2 regions of the Lysinibacillus capsici genome follow, and region 1 is predicted to be linked to the other one. Evidence: a T-box and tRNA genes for the amino acid it is inferred to sense, from the RefSeq annotation. Region 1 holds a T-box; the other holds one or more tRNA genes.
The links. A T-box is a leader RNA that pairs with one kind of tRNA and senses whether it is charged. The one in region 1 lies ahead of tyrS (tyrosine--tRNA ligase), so its partner is inferred to be a tRNA-Tyr.

Region 1 (10,150 bases):
AAATACCAGGTCAGGAAAAGGTGGCAGAAAAATTAATTGCTAATACACACTTTTCACATGCCTTTTTTTGTAATAGTGGGGCTGAGGCTAATGAAGCGGCCATTAAATTAGCTCGTAAGCATACAGGCAAACATCATATTATTACATTTGAAAAATCATTCCATGGTCGTACCTTTGGAGCAATGTCTGCAACAGGTCAAGGCAAAGTACATAATGGCTTTGGACCACTCGTAGAAAAATTTTCGATTTTGCCCTTTAATGATGCTGCTACACTTGAAGCAACCGTTGATGATTCTGTAGCAGCTATAATGCTAGAAATGATTCAGGGAGAGGGTGGCGTCAATAGTGTATCGGCAGAATTTGCAGCAGCTATTGCAAAAGTCTGTGAGGAGCAAGGTATACTACTAATTGTTGATGAAGTGCAAACGGGCATTGGACGAACAGGAACACGCTATGCATTTGAACAAACGGTATTAAAGCCACATATCATAACTTTGGCAAAAGGCTTAGGTGGTGGTTTCCCTGTTGGTGCAATGCTCGGAACTGCTGAGCTTCATGCTACATTTAGTCCAGGAACACATGGTACAACATTTGGTGGTAACCCTCTTGCGATGAATGTGGCACAAGCTGTTTTGAATCATGTGTTTGAGCCGGATTTTTTACAGCAGGTACGTGAAATATCTGCCTATTTTGTGGCACACCTAAGGGCTCATTTACCTTCTAGCTATACTGTTCAAGGTCAGGGTCTCTTGTTAGGGATTGGCTGTGGGGACACGGAAATAGCGCCTTATATCGCGGCAGCGGAAGAAAGTGGTCTTTTATTAGTAGGGGCAGGGCCAACAGTTATTCGTCTCTTGCCTCCATTAACGGTCACAAAGCAAGAGATTGATAAAGCAGTAGCTATTTTAAAGAACATATTACCGTGATACATTTCAGCAATGAAAGTGAGGCATCAGCGGCAAAAATGCCTAGAAATTAGGAATGAACAAAGAATCTGCTAGATACCTAGCAGATTCTTTGCGCTATAAATGCTACTGTAGCTGTTTTACTAATGTTGTCACTAATTTTGGTAGCCAATCTTCAAGCTGACTAAACGTAAATCCTGCCTTCTCTGCTTTTGCATTGGACATATACCAATCAGCAGGCACCCCATAAGGAGACTGTGATTCCTCATCACCACCAATGAGGGAAATTTTTGCGCGCTGACCACTCGCTTCTTCGATTAGAGCAATTAGCTCTTTGAGAGACATTGCCCCTGATGCGGTAGCATTGTATGGTCCCTCAATAGGAGTAACACCCGCAAAGTATAAAAATTCAGCTGCTTCTTCATCTGTAATATAACTCATCTTTGCATCAATGTTCGGTAAAGTAATCGGCTGATTCTGTAAAATATGTTCAACGTGGAAATGTAAACGTCGTGTATAATCATCTTCACCCATCACAATTGGGAAACGTACAGCTACGACTGGGAATGAAGCTTCTTTGAATAAGACTGCCTCCGCTTGTCGTTTTCCTTCTCCATAAGAAAATTCCTCTTGATGTCCCATGCGAATTGGATACTGGTATGGATCAAAGTCTTCTTCCTTTTTCATTTTACCATCTACCTCATATGTTGAAAGAGTAGAAGTAAAGACCAGCTTTTTCGTTTTCCCTTTTAATATCTCGCAAATCGCTTGTGCCTCGTTGGGCGAATAGCAAATATTATCATAGACAATGTCCCATGTTGTATTGGCTAGTGCCTGTTCTAAAGCATCACGATCATTACGATTTGCTACTAATTGCTTAACATGTGTACCAAAGGGATTGCCACTTTGACCACGTGTTAAAATCGTTACATTATGTCCATTTTGAATACAAAGATCAACTAGCTTTTTTCCAAAAAAACGCGTGCCTCCTAAAATCAATATGTTCATATATTTTCACCCTTTCAAAATAGTAGTCCTCTTAATAATGACAAAAAAACAGACTTACTACAATTCATAAGGAATATGCAGTAAGTCTGTTTAATTGATTATTTACTACAAATGCTTGCTAAGGCATAATAGATTAGCGCTTTGACGTTTCAGTTGGAGTAGTGGTATTACCATTGTCTCCTCCGTTTGTGTCATCTCCAGGGTTACCAGAACCATCACCATTGCTTCCGGACCCATTTCCATTATTGGATCCATTGCCGTTGTTACCAGAACCATCACCGTTATTGGAGCCATTGCCGTTATTACCAGAGCCGTTCCCGTTATTGGAGCCATTGCCGTTACTCCCCGACCCATTCCCATTGCCATTAGTAGGTGGCGTTGTAGGTGGTATTGGTTCTTGGTCGTTTTCCTCTGGGTCAGGTTCGTTTTCACTACCGCCAGTAGACACAACATTGGAGTGTGGTGATGTTAAACCTGTAATATCTACAGCGACCACTAGATAAGCTTGTCCACTAGCAACCGTAATGCTTTGTGTTGACTCTAGTACGGACGTTACAAGTGTATTACCGCCATTCGTAACGTTGTAGATACGATAACCAACAACATCATTCGATGACTCTGACCATGATAATGTAGAGCCATTTACTGAAGCTGAGACAGCTGCTGGAGGGCTACCATCTGCTGGGAAATCAACAGCTGATACAGATGAATTCGACAATGTAGAATTCTTTGGTAACAGACTAGCAGGGTTCCCGCCAAGTCTACCTAACATTCGTTTAATAAAGTCTTGATTAATGCCTGCGCCACCTGCTTTTACAAACTCGGCTGGTGTATTTGGCAACGCATTATAAGTTTTTCCTTTAATCGTCACAACACTTGAAGAGGCTAAGCTATCATCAGGTTGTGAGGGTAAAAATACTTTCGCATTAAATAAATCTGAGCGTACAAGACCTGCGCTAGCACAAGCTGCAGAAGGGGCCATGCCGGAAATGCCACAGAATGACGCAGTCACAACATTTTTAGGCGCCTTAAAACTTGTTGGTGGGTCAATTAGCTGAGGGTCCGCATCGTAAACGGCATTCATTAAAGTACCCCATAGCTTATTCACCCGAACGCTTGGCTGTAAATAGGTGTTGTTAAATGCATAAAGTGTACGAGGTTGATCGTAACCCATCCAAACACCAAGAGATACATTAGGGTTATAACCAACTAACCAAACATCTTTATATTCTTGAGAAGTCCCTGTTTTTGCAGCGAAATCAGAAGAGAACTTTAATGTATTTCGTGCCATTGTCCCTGTTCCTTTAGTGAGAACATCACGTAACATATCTGTCACGATATAAGATGTTTCTGGGCTAAATACTTGAACAGGTTCTATTTCATGTTGGTAAACAATATTTCCTTCTTGGTCTTCAATTCGATCAATCATATAAGCGTCAATGAATTGGCCACCATTTGCAAAGGTAGCAAAGGCATTTGTATTTTCTTCAACAGTAGTTCCTTCTCTTAAAGCGCCGATCCCAGTTGCTAGGTTAGTAAAATCATCAGGATGTAATTTTGAGAATCCCATTTTTACTAACAAATCTGCAGGGCGTCTACTAATAATATCATTATATAAACGTAGTGCTGAAATGTTTTGAGAATCTGCTAAAGCTTCACGTGCTGGGATAAGACCTCGCTCATCACTCGTAATATAGTTACTTGGACTCCAAGAACCGACTGAGAATTTCACGTCAACTAATGGGCTACCGGCACCGATTACGCCATACTCAATGGCAGGTCCATAAACAAGTAATGGTTTCATTGTAGAACCGTTAGAACGATAAGCTTGTGTTGCATGGTTTACTTGAGTGGTTTTAAAGTCTCGACCACCAACAAAGCTTAAAATGCGACCTGTCGTATTTTCTATTAAAATACTACCTACTTGTACTGGCATCTCAATATCAATTTCTTCACCAGTAACAGGGTCTTTCCCTTTACCAGTATACGTATGACCATAATACTGGAAGTCTTTTGCTGCTTTTTGCATCGCATCATACATATCCTTATTAATGGTTGAATAAATACGATAGCCTTTTGAACGAACATCACGATCTGCTAAAATCGTATATTTATCCTTTAATTTCTTTTCTGACTTTAAGCGCTCTGGGTCAATCCCATCATCTTTTGCTAGTTTTTCAGCAATAATATCTTTTGCACGAGCTTCAAGCTCATAAGTCAACCAAGGATAACGATCCTCCGCGCGCATTTCTGGTCCACGGAAATCTGCAGCAATATCATAGTTTAACGCTTCATTATACTGTGCATCATCAATATAACCAGCTTCTTTCATACGATAAAGTACTGTTTTCATACGATCAATACCTGGTTTCAAAGCTTCTTCACTTTTCAGTTCACCTGTATTTGTAAATGGTGTATAAGCAAATGGTGCCTGTGGAATCCCAGCTATGTACGCAGCTTGAGGAAGAGACAATTCTTTTGCTTTTACGCCAAAAATTCCTTCCGCAGCTGTTTCAACACCTGCAATATTTCGTCCTGAAGAGTTACGACCATAGGGAATGATATTTAAATAAGCCTCTAATATTTCTTCCTTCGTCATAAAATGTTCTAAACGCATCGCCAGTAAAATTTCCTTAGCTTTACGCTCGTATGATACTTCATTAGTTAGTACTTGGTTTTTAATAAGCTGCTGGGTAAGTGTAGAACCACCTGTCTGCGTTGCAGAATTTGTAACATCTTGTAATAACCCACGAACAACCGCTTTAGGAACAATTCCGTTATGCTCTCGGAAATATTCATCTTCTGTTGCCAGAACAGCATTCACGACCTCTGGTGCAACATTGCTAAGCGAAGTTTCACGTCGATCTAAATCTGTCCTTAATTTTCCAATATAAATATCGTTGGCAAAATAAATCTCACTGGTTTCTTCATAGCTAAAAATTTGATCCCTTAACTCTTGTTTTGAGCGTAATGGTTCTTCTTTGACAAGTGAAGCAAAATAACCAGCTCCAACTGAACCGACAAATACAGTGCCAACCAATGCAAAGACTAAAAATAGTAAAAATAAGTTCCAGGTAACACTACCTGAAATACGTAATTTCTTCATCCATTTTTGTTCAAGTAATTCATCGATCTTTGCATTGATTTTTTCAATCCAATCTTTCAATGTATCGACCTCCTAAAATCTTGTCTATTATAGCACATATTGTTTTAGCACGAACATAGTTATTGACTTTGAAAAAGAATCGTATAAAATTATGTTTATAGTTTTCTGGTGATGAAGAGTTTGCAGTAGTGTCTATATTCCCTGTTTAGAGAGCCAGTGGTTGGTGAAAACTGGTCATAATGTAGAGACGAATTACGTACTTGGAGCTTAGACGTGCGCGCCTGCGATAAAGGCGGCTGAATGAAGTGGAAGGTGGATGACATCTTCAAGCTGGGTGGTACCGCGTTAGTTTGCAACTTAACGTCCCTGCATGCAATTGTTTGCGTGTAGGGACTTTTTTTATTTAAACATGTCCATGCACGTAACGAATTTAACCATTTTAGGAGGAATGAACATGACAAACGAATTATTACAAGATTTAGAATGGCGTGGTTTGCTATACCAACAAACAGATGCGGAAGGCATGGCAAAATTATTAAATGAACAATCCGTATCTTTATACTGTGGGGTAGATCCAACAGCTGACTCCATGCATATTGGACATATTGTTCCATTGTTAACACTTCGTCGATTCCAAAAAGCAGGCCACCGTCCAATTTTACTTGTTGGTGGTGCAACAGGGATGATCGGTGACCCGTCTGGCCGTTCAGAAGAGCGTCAATTACAGACAGTAGAGCAAATCGATAAAAACGTTCAAGGAATCCGTAGTCAATTAGAACGTATTTTCGAATTTGCAGAAGATGGCAATGGTGCGCAGCTTGTGAACAATCGTGACTGGATTGGTAATATAAACACAATTGAATTTTTACGTGATTATGGGAAATTAATTAACGTAAACTACATGTTAGCAAAAGATACGATTGCTTCTCGTCTTGATACAGGAATCTCATTTACAGAGTTTGCCTATACGTTAATTCAAGGTATTGATTACAATCATTTATACAATCACTACAATTGCCGTATTCAAGTAGGTGGCTCTGACCAATGGGGTAATATTACAACAGGGTTAGAGGTTATTCGTAAAACACACGAAGAAGAAACGAAAGCCTTTGGAATTACGATTCCATTAGTAACAAAGGCAGATGGCACAAAGTTTGGTAAAACAGCAGGTGGTGCTGTTTGGCTCGATAGTAAGAAAACATCTCCATATGAGTTCTACCAATTCTGGATCAATGCAGCTGATGCAGATGTCATAAAATACTTAAAAATCTTCACGTTCCTATCTCGTGAAGAAATTGAAGCTTTAGCCGTATCTGTAGAGGAGGAGCCACATTTACGTAAGGCACAAAAGGCACTAGCTGAAGAAATGACTCGTTTAATACATGGTCAAGAGGCATTAGAGCAAGCCATCCGTATTACAGCTGCTTTGTTCTCAGGAGATCTAAAAGCACTTTCAGCTGAAGAAATGAAGGATGCTTTTAAAGATGTTCCTTCTATTGAAATGGCTAAAGATGATAAAAACATTGTGGACCTACTTGTGGAGGCAGGCATTTCCTCTTCCAAACGTCAAGCACGTGAAGATGTATCAAATGGTGCAATTAGTGTAAACGGTGAAAAGGTAACGGATTTAGAATATGTAGTCGATGCGAAGGATCGTTTAGAGGATGCATTTAGTATTGTCCGTAGAGGTAAGAAAAAATATCATATGGTGAAATTTATCTAATTTCTATTTGCAAAACCACATCCCCAAAAAAGTTGGATGTGGTTTTTTAATCATAAGAAACTCGGAAGTTTTATTTGTTCATATTCTTTAGGATGCAGTATTTTTCCAAGCTTTATAGCACCTTCAATAAGTCGTGGAGAAGGACGACAATACAGCCATTCTTCCATTACATGAAGCTGTTCCGATTGAACGGCATGTAGCTCTTTGGCATATGGACGTTTTAATAAATTAGCAGGTTGGATACGCTCAAAGGCTACGCCAACCCAAGCCATCATGATATAGTCAGGCTGGCGTTTAACAACATCTGTCCAATCTGTTTGAACACTAGCAAGCTCAACATCTTGAAATAGATTAGTGCCACCAGCAAGAGCGCTAATTTCTGTTAGCCAATTTATTTTCCCAGGAGTGAAAATAGGGTTTGGCCACCATTCCCAATAGAGGGTAGGTTTCTTCGGAATTGTTTGTGCAATGGAATACATTTTTCCGATGGAATGCATGTACTCTTCAGCAATTGTCTTTGCTTGTTCCTCTACTTGACAAGCTTTCCCTAGTGTCAGAAGATCTTGCGCAATTTCTTCTAATGAGTTTGCATTAAAAATAATATGAGGAATATTTCTTTCTTTTAGTGCCTCAATGTTTTTTTCCATACCAGGTACACTCAAGGAAGCCAGAACAAGATCAGGCTGTAGTGCCTCTAATGCCTCCATGTTAATTGATAAATCAGGCCCAAGCTGTGGTAGATCTTTAACCGATGATGGCCAATCGGAATAATCATCAACTCCAACGAGCTGGTCTGTCAGCCCTAAATAGGCGACTAATTCTGTATTGCTAGGACAAATTGAAATTAAACGCATATTGTTTTCTCCTATTCTTTTTAAGAAAAGTATAGCGAGAGTTCCCATGATAGACAACGTGTGTGTATCGAGCCCATAAAAAAGGGGAGAAAACATTTGTTTTCTCCACCCTTTGTATAGGTTTATAGGAAACCATCGATTAAGAGAGGGCAACTGCCTCGAGTGACTCTTCTTTTTTCACAATAGGACCCATTGCATTTGTGATGATTTGTTTGATATCCTCTAGTGTTGCTTTACGAGGATTCGTCTCAGCACACACATCTAACAATGCATTTTTTGCTAAGATCTCAATATCCTCATCTTTTGCACCTAATTCACGGAAGCCGCTAGGAATATTTAAATCTTGTGATAACTTCTCAATAGCTGTAATAGCCTTTTCAGCGGCGTCGCGCTTACTTAAACCTTCTACATTTTCTCCTAATAACTCAGCGATACGAGCAAAGCGCTCTGTACGTGCTGTGACATTAAATCGACAAACGTGTGGTAATAAAATTGCGTTGCACACGCCATGCGGTAGGTTATAGAAACCACCCAATTGATGAGCAATTGCATGAACATAGCCAAGTGATGCATTATTAAAGGCCATTCCCGCTAAAAATTGTGCATATACCATTTGTTCACGAGCTTCTATATCAGCTCCATTTGCATAGGCACGAGGTAAATATTCAGGGATTAGTTGAAGGACCTTTTCAGCACATGCGTCCGTGATTGGTGTAGCATTCGTAGAAACGAATGATTCAATAGCATGTGTTAGTGCATCAACCCCAGTAGCTGCCGTAAGAGCAGGAGGTAAACCAATCATTAATTCAGGATCGTTTATAGAAAGTAACGGTGTCACATGCTTATCAACAATGGCCATTTTTACTTTGCGTGCTGTATCCGTGATAATAGTGAAACGAGTCATTTCACTGGCAGTACCAGCAGTTGTATTAATTGCAATTAATGGCACAAGTGGATTTTGTGATTTGTCAACGCCTTCATAATCATGAATGCGTCCACCATTCGAAGCAATAAGTCCGATACCTTTTGCTGCATCGTGTGCGCTGCCTCCTCCAAGAGAAACAATAGAATCGCAGTTTTCCGCATGATACACGGAAATACCATCTTCAATGTTTTGATCTGTTGGATTTGGTTCTGCTTTAGGGAAAATTGCTACATCAATTCCAGCAGCTGTAATGATGTTTGCAATTTGTTCTGAGAGACCTAATTTGTGTAGGCCCTCATCTGTTACGATTAATGTCTTTTTCACTTCTAAATCATTTAAGCGTTTACCAACTTCTTGAATTGCTCCAGGTCCAAATAAGTTTGTTTTCGGCATAACAAATTGCTTTAGAACGTCTGACATATTTCCAACCCCTTTTAAAAAATTATTATTGCTTGAATGATGGTGAACCACCTTTCGCAATTCATCGTATTCTATTTTTTGTAAAAGTTCAACTCGTATTTTTATTAAAATTGTTATTTTTTTTCGTGTTATTATTTTACAAAAAAGTTAAGGGGATGAAAGAAGGGCCGGAATGTTGTTTTGTAGTAGAATATTGAATTTAATAAGGTTTTAAAAATATTTTACTATGAAAGTAAATTATATTTTTTGGAAAACAGTTCTATTTAGATGATCTAATGAATAGTAAATAACTGATATTTTGTTTTTAATATAAAGGTAGTGATTATGTTATATTGAAACTATGTAATTGCTATTTTAAAGTACATAAAAATGTCACAATATAAGAGAAAAAATTATTGTTGGTTATAATAATCTGGGCAATGCGTCTGCGCTAAAAAAGTAGTGCATCATTTTGAAGAAATTAGTGGAACTATAAATTCTTGCTTTCGCTTAAATTTATAGTTAGGCTGGTTTAACAATCATTAGTATTTTATTTGTTGGTAGGATTGCACTTGCTGTCCCTTTAATAGTGGCGCTTGTTAAACAGTTAGGTTGGAATATGGGAGGGATTGCAATCTCTATGTACACAGTAATATTTATTTGCTGGAACAAGTGTTGCACCGTTTACATCTGTTTATTTCAAACAATTTGGTAGCTTTACTGTAGCCTTCCTCCTACTTGCTACAATACTTGGTACTGGATTAGTTTTTGCGCTAATGATTAAAAGCGGAAAAAACGTAGGTTCTAATTGATTGTTCATAGGAAGTAGGATCATGACGATTAAACGTTGAAAAAAAGCCCTGAAGCCTTGGTATACAAGGGATTTCAGGGCTTTTATTAGCATCATTTGATTAACGAGAGTAGTACTCTACGATGAATGCTTCGTTGATTTCAGCTGATAATTCAGAACGTTCTGGAAGGCGAGTGAATGTACCTTCTTTTTTGTCAGCATCAAATGTTAAGTAGTCAGGTACGAAGTTGTTTACTTCGATTGCTTCTACTACTACAGCAAGGTTTTGAGATTTTTCACGAAGAGAAATCGTTTGACCTGGTTTTACGCTGTATGATGGGATATCAACGCGTTTGCCATCTACTAAGATGTGACCGTGGTTAACTAATTGACGAGCTCCACGACGAGTACGAGCTAAACCTAAACGGTAAACTAAGTTG
Region 2 (10,150 bases), 1.0 Mb from region 1:
GCATTTAAATGCTTACCAATGATAAACATAATTTGGTCACCGTCAACGATTTTTCCGTTTTCATCTACAGCAATTAAACGGTCTCCATCGCCATCAAAAGCTAAACCAACATCTGCACCTTTTTCAGTAACAAACTTAGCTAGTCCTTCGGGGTGTGTTGAGCCTACACCATCATTGATATTTAAGCCAGTTGGAGAAGCACCCATTGTAGAAATGTCAGCTTCTAAATCAGCAAATAAATGTGTAGCCAAAGATGAAGTTGCACCATGTGCACAATCAAGCGCTACATGGATACCATCAAATTCTTCATCCACTGTTTGCTTTAAGTATTGAATATATTTTTGACCACCTTCGAAATAGTCGCTTACAGATCCTAAATCTGCGCCTATAGGACGTGGTAATGTATCCTCTTGCGCATCAATTAACGCTTCAATTTCCGCTTCCTGTGCATCTGTTAGCTTAAAGCCATCAGGACCGAAGAATTTAATACCGTTATCTGCAACTGGGTTATGTGAAGCTGAAATCATGACGCCTGCATCTGCGCTCATAATTCGAGTAAGGTATGCCACACCTGGTGTTGAAATAATACCAAGACGCATTACCTCTACCCCAATTGATAAAAGACCAGCCACAAGTGCACCTTCAAGCATCTCACCTGAAATACGTGTGTCACGACCAATTAAAACCTTTGGACGGTCAGTTGCATCTTTTGTTAAAACATAGCCGCCTATACGACCAAGTTTAAATGCAAATTCTGGTGTTAATTCACTATTCGCGACGCCACGGACGCCATCTGTTCCAAAATATTTACCCATTCTACTTATTCTCTCCTTCAATGCAAGACAGTGCCTAGTGAGTTTCTATCAAGCATTAGACACTTGTCCGCTTACTTTTGGAAAAGTCTGCTTTTGTTCATTCATTGGTAATTAGTAATATTCCACTCTGCCAGTTTGTTTGATGAAACCTGAATTACAAACCTGATTGGATTTTTGATTTAGAATCAAAATAAAATTATAGTCACATATTGTTTAAGAATCAATATCTTCCGATTCTTCAGTTGACGTATTTTTATCAGTTGGAGTACTCTCATCTGTCACATCAGGTTCTTCAGTTGGAGGTGGCGTTTCATCTGTAGAAGCTGGTGTTTTCTGCTGTTCTTCTCGTTCAACCTTTGTAATATCTGCCTTCACTTTTATTTTCTTGTCAGATATTTTTGTCACACCATCTGGTAATTTTACATCAAATTCATAAGTTTTGGACTCAGTAATTTTTGACAGGTCAACTGTTATTGGAATGGATGTTAAACTGTCAATAATTGATTTTCTACCATACACTTTAATCATTTTCGGTGTAAATGTTAATGAGTTAATGGTAATGTCCTCGGCAGCTTGCCCTGTTTCGTTAAGGACAACTGGGATCTCTCGACTATACTCCGCTATATCTACTTGAACTTTCACAATTTCAGGTTCAATAGTCACGTCTAACTTATTTAAATCTCTATCTAATACTTTTACAGCTGCTTCCTGCGTAAATGATTGCTTCAAGCCCTGCTCTCCTGTAACAGTTGCTTTTACATAACTAATGCTTTCAATAGCACTTTTTGCACCTGTTACATAAACAGTTGGCGGGTTGGCCGTCATTTCTTTTAAGATAAAACCTTCTTCGATTAAACGTTTGTTCATTTCAGGGTCCACTCGGAACTCCTGCGTGACCTTTTCCTCAATATTTACATGAACAGTTGCAGGGTCTAATGTCACCTTTAACTTATCTGAAATATTTTCGTATTGCAGTTTTACATCATGTTCTCCCAGCAATAAATTGCTCAAATCCGCAAATATAGAAAAATCCTTAGCTCCCTTTGCTTTTAAAACCAATGCCATCGGACCTTCTATCGTTACATCCACAGTTTCAGGTAAACCTGTCACAATAAGATTCTCATTATCGTAATAAACATCCACTGGAACATCATGAATAACATCCGTTTGTTCATTTGAGGTAGCTTTATTTAAAGGTGACAACTCGGTACGCACTGAGAAAAAAAGCAAAAACGCTAAAAACAGCGCGATGATTCTAAGTACCCAAGGGCTATCCATCATTTTATCCATTCTTTTTCCCCCTCCAAGTCAACTTAGAGGATGCATTTGATTCTTGTACTGATCCGAACCACATTTTTCTTAATAATGTTTCGAACTCCTCTAGAGAAAGATTTCGATGGAGATTACCATTTAATGTTATACTAATTGCACCTGTTTCCTCGGAAACAACAATTGTAATAGCATCTGTAACTTCACTTAAACCAAGAGCAGCACGGTGGCGTGTCCCTAACTCTTTTGAAATAAATGGGCTTTCAGATAAAGGTAAATAACAAGCCGCTGCTGTAACTTTATCTTTTTGCATAATAACAGCCCCATCATGTAACGGGGTATTTGGTATAAAGATATTAATCAGTAATTCTGATGAAATTTCAGCATTTAGCCCTATACCCGTTTCAATATATTCATTAAGACCTGTTTCTTTTTCAATAGAAATTAACGCACCTATTCGACGTTTAGCCATATAACTTACAGACTTCTTCATTGCCTCAATAAGTCTTGTTTGTTCTTCTTCCTCTTGACTAGATGAGCGTTGGAATAGCTTTCCTCGTCCAATTTGTTCTAAACCTCGTCTGATTTCAGGTTGGAAAATAATAATAATCGCTAGGAAACCAAACTCAATAACTTGTTGTAGCATCCAGCCAAGTGTTTGTAACCCTAAAAGGTCTGTTGCAATTCGTGCAATAATAATGACGAATATTCCCTTAAGTAATTGGACAGCCTTCGTACCTTTAATGAGGGTTAAGACTTTATAAACAACGTACCAAACGAGCAGTACATCAATGAAGTTAATAACAATATTCACAGGCGTTAAATCCGTGAAATGTTCGATAATTTGCACGTGGCATCCCCCACTTTTCATTACGAATCCATACACATTCAAGTATATCACATTCTTATCAAATGTAACTTTTTTCAAATAAAAAGTCTACTCAGAAGAGTAGACCTTTCAGCCTCTCACGTGCACTATTTTTTAGGACGTATAGAGTGTTATTTAGTTTCTTCTTTTTCCTCAAATGTCATGGCTGTCTTAACAGAATTTTTAATTGTATACCATAACCATTCAAATACTTCGTCAATTTCTTCGATTCTCCCTGAAACTACCGCTGAAGATGCCATATATTGCCCGTTGATTACTGTGACGTTGCCATCAACTTCTCCTTCAACAATCAAATCGCCATTTTTTACAACAATATCGCCTTTTACCACTTCTCCTTCAGGGACAATCACTGTTTGACCATCCACAACTAAATTAGGTTGCTTGGTTACTGAGAAATGCTGGTCATCCATGAAGCTACCCAATAATGTAGCACTCATGAATAGGCAAAATACTGCTGCTGCCACAAAGAAAGGATGCCGGCGAATCCATTTTTGTATACCTACTCGACTTTTTGGTTTTGGTAAACGAGCCATAACTGCTGCTTCAAAACCCGGAGGCGCTGTAATATGGGAAGCACTCTTCACAAAGGCGATTGTTTCACTCAATTCTTGCATCAACTGTTTACAATCATTACATGTATGCAAGTGTTGTTTCAACTCTTGCTCATGCTCACGACTAATGTCACCGTCTAAATAATCATGCATATAGTCTATAATATGCTCTGGACAAGTATTCATGACGCTCCCCCTCCTACAGATTGTTTAATTGCTTACGTAATGCCTCACGTCCGCGGTGAATTCTCGTTTTCACCGTTCCAAGCGGCATATCTAAAATCTCGCTAATCTCTTGTAACGATAACTCTTCTATATATTTCAATACTATAACCGAACGGTATTTATCCGGCAATCGTCCAATTTCATATTGAATGCGATCTTGCAGCTCCATTTGTTCTAACTGCTCCTCTGGTAGCTGGTCGTCTGCTGCGATTTGCGAATACATATCAAGCCCTTCTGTACCAGCTACTTCTGCATCTAAATAATAATCCGGTTTCTTTTTTCGAATACGGTCAATGCAGAGGTTTGTCGCTATGCGATAAAGCCACGTTGAAAACTTTCTTTTCTGATCAAATGTATGCAAGTTCATATAAGCTCGCACAAAAGCCTCTTGAGCAATGTCTTCAGACTCTTGTTTGTTGCCTAACATTCGATAGCATACTTGGTACAGTTTGTGCTGATAGAGACTCACAATATCGGCAAATGCGTTTTGATCGCCTTTAAGCACTTGTTTTATTCTCTTATTTACTAACGCATCCATTGTGTTGACTTCTCCACCTTTACAACTGTCTTATACTATACGAAGCACCGATAAGAAAAGTTTCGTTTTAATTCAATTATAGCAAAAGATTTTTATGCAATGTGGCAACAGGCAATTTTTTGTCAAATTTTCTTTAAACTAGTGTTTCACCAAATAACGAACCCATTAATGCAACAGCCACATTTGCTGTTGTATTCTTTTCATCTAATATAGGATTTACCTCTACAAACTCTGCTGAAGTTACCATGCCTGATTCTTGTAACATTTCCATCGCTAAATGGCTTTCTCGGTACGTAATTCCGCCTGGAACTGGAGTACCCACACCTGGCGTATAAAGTGGATCTAGTCCGTCTAAATCAAGTGATAAATGTAAACCATCTACATTTCGTTCCTTTAAATAAGCAAGTGCATCTTCCATCACACGCGTCATGCCAAGTCGGTCAATTTCATGCATTGTATATACTTTAATTCCTTGTTGACGAATCAATTCACGTTCTCCCGGATCTACTGAACGAGCTCCAATAATAATCACGTTTTCTGGCTTAATTTTTGGAGCATAGTTGCGAATTTGCACTAAACGTTCATGTCCTAGCCCAATACTAACAGCTAACGGCATCCCATGTATATTGCCTGAAGGTGTTGTTTCAGGTGTATTTAAATCTGCATGAGCGTCATACCAGATAACACCGAGATTTTTGTAATGCTCACCTAATCCAGCTAATGTTCCAATAGCAATGCTATGGTCTCCACCAAATACGAGTGGGAATTTCTTTTGTTCCACTACTTCATGCACACTATTTGCTAATGCAGTACTAACATCTACAACTTCCTCTAAATTTAGTAATTTTTCATCCACAGCTCCGTCAGCAAGCTTTTGACTAACACGAATATCCCCTTGATCCTGTACATCGTGTCCGATAGCCTCTAAACGTTCAACAATACCTGCATATCGAATAGCACTTGGTCCCATATCTACCCCACGGCGTGTTTGTCCGTAATCTGTTGGTACTCCAATAATAGAAATATTAAGTTTATTCATGTTTTTATACCCCCTAAAAGTTATAAGATTATTGTAAAGCCTACATACCACTTGGCTCAACTCGACAAAAAGTTGTATATTTATTCATTTATAAATAACATAAAAAAATCTCCTACTGTTTTCAGCAAGAGATTAGTTATCTGTAGTTAATATAACACTTTTGAATAATTTTCATTCTAAAAAAGTGAGCCATGAAGGACTCGAACCTTCGACCCTCTGATTAAAAGTCAGATGCTCTACCAACTGAGCTAATGGCTCATAAAAGAAAAAATGGCTGGGGTACTAGGATTCGAACCTAGGCATGACGGAATCAAAATCCGTTGCCTTACCGCTTGGCTATACCCCAATCATTTATAAAACTGGTGGAGGGGGACGGATTCGAACCGCCGAACCCTAAGGAGCGGATTTACAGTCCGCCGCGTTTAGCCACTTCGCTACCCCTCCGAAATAACACAATAAGAATGGTGGAGGATGACGGGCTCGAACCGCCGACCCTCTGCTTGTAAGGCAGATGCTCTCCCAGCTGAGCTAATCCTCCATAGAAACAGGTGTTATATCACAGTTTATATTCTTTATAAAGCCTATGTTTTAAATGGTGACCCCTACGGGATTCGAACCCGTGTTACCGCCGTGAAAGGGCGGTGTCTTAACCACTTGACCAAGGGGCCAATATTATGTCTCAAACAAGACAAGAATTATAATAACATTTTTCATTAATAATTGCAATGCTTTTCCACAAATTTTTTTATGTATTATAGCATTTGAAAAAAGGACAAAAAAATGGCTCCGAAGGCAGGACTCGAACCTGCGACAACCTGATTAACAGTCAGGTGCTACTACCAACTGAGCTACTTCGGAACAATGCTATTCACTTTGGTTTTAGACAACCTCTTAAGTACATTTATTATTATAGCAAGCATTATAAATAATGCAACACATTTTGTGAAAATTTTTATATTTTTTGTCGAAGTATGCTCTTATATTCGTTTGAAAGCATAATAGTTCTCTATTAATTCTAATATTTCTATTTAACGTACTAAATATTCTTGCTGTATATTATTGTAATTGTTAAAATAAAAATAGTTTTATGAATTTTCTATCAAATTTTCTGGGGGAGGATGTTCAAGATGGTATCAAATGATTTAATTGCACCTGAATTTTATAACATCACAGAGGAATTAGAAAAATTTTCGCAAGATAGTGATCGCCAAGCAATACGTTGGTTAAATACACAACAAGAGAGACGTACAGTTTCTTATGTGGAGCTTAACCAAAAAATGAATCAATACGCAAACGCTTTTACGGAGAAGGGGCTTCAAAAAGGTGATCGTGTATTAGTTATTATTCCTCGACTTCCAGAAGCCTATTTCGTTTTTCTAGGCTGCTTAAAGGCTGGTATCGTACCCATTTCATGTTCAGAGATGCTACGTGCAAGCGATTTAGAATATCGGATGGAACATTCTTCTGCTAGTGCAGTTATTGCTTATGAGGCTTTTACTAGTGAAGTTGATCAAATTGCTTCTTCTGTAGACGCATTGAAAAATAAACTAGTGATCGGTGCTGCGAAAGAAGATTGGACTTCTTTAGATGAATTAGCAAGCAAGCAGCCAGCTACATTTACAGCTGTAGCTACTACACGTGATGACATGGCATTCCTTTCTTATACATCTGGTACAACTGGTAAACCTAAAGGCGTTGTTCATTCACATGGCTGGGGATATGCACATATTAGAACTGCAGCTTCAAAATGGCTTTGTGTACGTCAAGGGGACCTCGTGTGGGCAACAGCTGCTCCTGGTTGGCAAAAGTGGATATGGAGTCCTTTTTTATCCACAATCATGCTCGGCGCTACTGCATTTGTCTATCATGGTGGATTTGATGCAAAAACCTATCTTCAATTAATGCAGGATGAAAAAGTTAATGTTCTATGTTGTACACCGACCGAATACCGGATTATGGCGAAAATCGATAATTTACAAGACTACAATCTATCATCTCTACGAAGTGCCGTTTCTGCTGGTGAACCTTTAAATCGTCCAGTTATCGAAACATTTATGAATCATTTTGGACTAAAAGTACGTGACGGCTATGGACAAACCGAAAACACATTATTAATTGGTACACTCGAAAACACAGAATTACGTCCTGGTTCTATGGGTGTTCCAACTCCAGGTAATATTGTACGTATTATCGACAATGAAGGGAAGGAAGCACCAGTTGGCGAAGTTGGTGATATTGCTGTTCACAAATCTTCACCAGCTTTATTTAAAGAATATTATAAAGAACCAGAGCGCACACAAGCTGCATTTCGTGGGGACTGGTATATTACAGGTGATCAAGCAAAATGTGATGAAGACGGTTACTTCTGGTTTGAAGGTCGTGGGGATGACATTATTATTTCATCTGGTTATACGATCGGACCATTTGAAGTTGAAGATGCATTAAACAAACACGAAGCTGTACAAGAATGTGCAGTTGTAGCTGCGCCAGATGAAATTAGGGGGCATATTGTAAAGGCATTTGTTATCTTACGAGAAGGCTTCAAAGAATGTAATGAAGATGAGTTAACAAAGGAACTACAGGAGCATGTTAAAGCGTTAACAGCCCCTTATAAATACCCTCGTAGTATCGTCTTTATTGATGAGTTACCAAAAACGACATCAGGGAAAATTCGCCGTATCGAACTACGAGCTACTACAGTTCATACACACTAAGTTAAGTATCTAAAAAGAAGGCATCCATTGTGGATACCTTCTTTTAAAAAATAGTCGGCTCAAATAAAAAAAGCCACTACTGAGTGTATCAGTAGCGACTTTTTGCGCCTAGCGACGTCCTACTCTCACAGGGGGAAGCCCCCAACTACCATCGGCGCTAAAGAGCTTAACTTCCGTGTTCGGTATGGGAACGGGTGTGACCTCTTTGCCATCATCACTAGACTTTTATTCGACCTCCAATACACGGCGTATTACGGCGTCTTGAAGCTCTCTTTTTTTATTGAAAGATTTGTTCTTTCAAAACTGGATAAACGGTGCATTGAATGTTTCAAACTTTTTGGTTAAGTCCTCGATCGATTAGTATTCGTCAGCTCCATGTGTCACCACACTTCCACCTCGAACCTATCTACCTCATCGTCTTTGAGGGATCTTACTTACTTGCGTAATGGGAAATCTCATCTTGAGGGGGGCTTCATGCTTAGATGCTTTCAGCACTTATCCCGTCCACACATAGCTACCCAGCGATGCCTTTGGCAAGACAACTGGTACACCAGCGGTGTGTCCATCCCGGTCCTCTCGTACTAAGGACAGCTCCTCTCAAATTTCCTACGCCCACGACGGATAGGGACCGAACTGTCTCACGACGTTCTGAACCCAGCTCGCGTACCGCTTTAATGGGCGAACAGCCCAACCCTTGGGACCGACTACAGCCCCAGGATGCGATGAGCCGACATCGAGGTGCCAAACCTCCCCGTCGATGTGGACTCTTGGGGGAGATAAGCCTGTTATCCCCGGGGTAGCTTTTATCCGTTGAGCGATGGCCCTTCCATGCGGAACCACCGGATCACTAAGCCCGTCTTTCGACCCTGCTCGACTTGTAGGTCTCGCAGTCAAGCTCCCTTGTGCCTTTACACTCTACGAATGATTTCCAACCATTCTGAGGGAACCTTTGGGCGCCTCCGTTACCTTTTAGGAGGCGACCGCCCCAGTCAAACTGTCCGCCTGACACTGTCTCCTGCCCCGCTAAGGGGCATGGGTTAGAATTTCAATACAACCAGGGTAGTATCCCACCGACGCCTCCTTCGAAGCTGGCGCTCCGAGATCTCTGGCTCCTACCTATCCTGTACAAGTTGTACCAAAATTCAATATCAGGCTACAGTAAAGCTCCACGGGGTCTTTCCGTCCTGTCGCGGGTAACCTGCATCTTCACAGGTACTATAATTTCACCGAGTCTCTCGTTGAGACAGTGCCCAGATCGTTACGCCTTTCGTGCGGGTCGGAACTTACCCGACAAGGAATTTCGCTACCTTAGGACCGTTATAGTTACGGCCGCCGTTTACTGGGGCTTCAATTCGCAGCTTCGCTTGCGCTAACCACTCCTCTTAACCTTCCAGCACCGGGCAGGCGTCAGCCCCTATACGTCACCTTACGGTTTTGCAGAGACCTGTGTTTTTGCTAAACAGTCGCCTGGGCCTATTCACTGCGGCTCTCATGCGCTTGCACGCTCAAGAGCACCCCTTCTCCCGAAGTTACGGGGTCATTTTGCCGAGTTCCTTAACGAGAGTTCTCTCGCACACCTTAGGATTCTCTCCTCGACTACCTGTGTCGGTTTGCGGTACGGGCACCTCTCACCTCGATAGAGGCTTTTCTTGGCAGTGTGAAATCAGGAACTTCGTCCATACGGACTCGCCATCACAGCTCAACGTTACAGTGTGCGGATTTGCCTACACACACGCCTTACTGCTTGGACGCGCACAACCAACGGCGCGCTTACCCTATCCTACTGCGTCCCCCCATTTCTCAAACGGTGAGGAGGTGGTACAGGAATATCAACCTGTTGTCCATCGCCTACGCCTATCGGCCTCGGCTTAGGTCCCGACTAACCCTGAGCGGACGAGCCTTCCTCAGGAAACCTTAGTCATACGGTGGACGGGATTCTCACCCGTCTTTCGCTACTCATACCGGCATTCTCACTTCTAAGCGCTCCACCAGTCCTTCCGGTCTGACTTCAACGCACTTAGAACGCTCTCCTACCACTGACATCGTAGATGTCAATCCACAGCTTCGGTGAATCGTTTAGCCCCGATACATTTTCGGCGCAGCGTCACTC

Region 2: it encodes a tRNA-Tyr, which carries the amino acid that the T-box ahead of tyrS (tyrosine--tRNA ligase) is inferred to sense. The anticodon was not compared.

The regions. Positions count from the first base shown of each region.
Region 1 is NZ_CP084108.1:3,521,684-3,531,833, reverse strand. It holds gene LCP48_RS17365 (acetylornithine transaminase) at 1-926, shown strand, start outside; gene LCP48_RS17360 (NAD-dependent epimerase/dehydratase family protein) at 1,032-1,913, opposite strand; gene LCP48_RS17355 (transglycosylase domain-containing protein) at 2,047-5,079, opposite strand; T-box leader at 5,182-5,390, shown strand; gene tyrS (tyrosine--tRNA ligase) at 5,474-6,742, shown strand; gene LCP48_RS17345 (cobalamin-binding protein) at 6,793-7,596, opposite strand; gene LCP48_RS17340 (iron-containing alcohol dehydrogenase) at 7,736-8,941, opposite strand; gene rpsD (30S ribosomal protein S4) at 9,832-10,150, opposite strand, start outside.
Region 2 is NZ_CP084108.1:4,521,198-4,531,347, forward strand. It holds gene glmM (phosphoglucosamine mutase) at 1-815, opposite strand, end outside; gene LCP48_RS22380 (CdaR family protein) at 1,029-2,105, opposite strand; gene cdaA (diadenylate cyclase CdaA) at 2,098-2,934, opposite strand; gene LCP48_RS22390 (anti-sigma factor family protein) at 3,084-3,710, opposite strand; gene sigW (RNA polymerase sigma factor SigW) at 3,724-4,287, opposite strand; gene rocF (arginase) at 4,421-5,326, opposite strand; tRNA gene LCP48_RS22405 (tRNA-Lys) at 5,512-5,584, opposite strand; tRNA gene LCP48_RS22410 (tRNA-Gln) at 5,598-5,672, opposite strand; tRNA gene LCP48_RS22415 (tRNA-Tyr) at 5,687-5,770, opposite strand; tRNA gene LCP48_RS22420 (tRNA-Val) at 5,789-5,864, opposite strand; tRNA gene LCP48_RS22425 (tRNA-Glu) at 5,920-5,994, opposite strand; tRNA gene LCP48_RS22430 (tRNA-Asn) at 6,108-6,184, opposite strand; gene mbcS (acyl-CoA synthetase MbcS) at 6,454-8,040, shown strand; rRNA gene rrf (5S ribosomal RNA) at 8,147-8,262, opposite strand; rRNA gene LCP48_RS22445 (23S ribosomal RNA) at 8,378-10,150, opposite strand, start outside.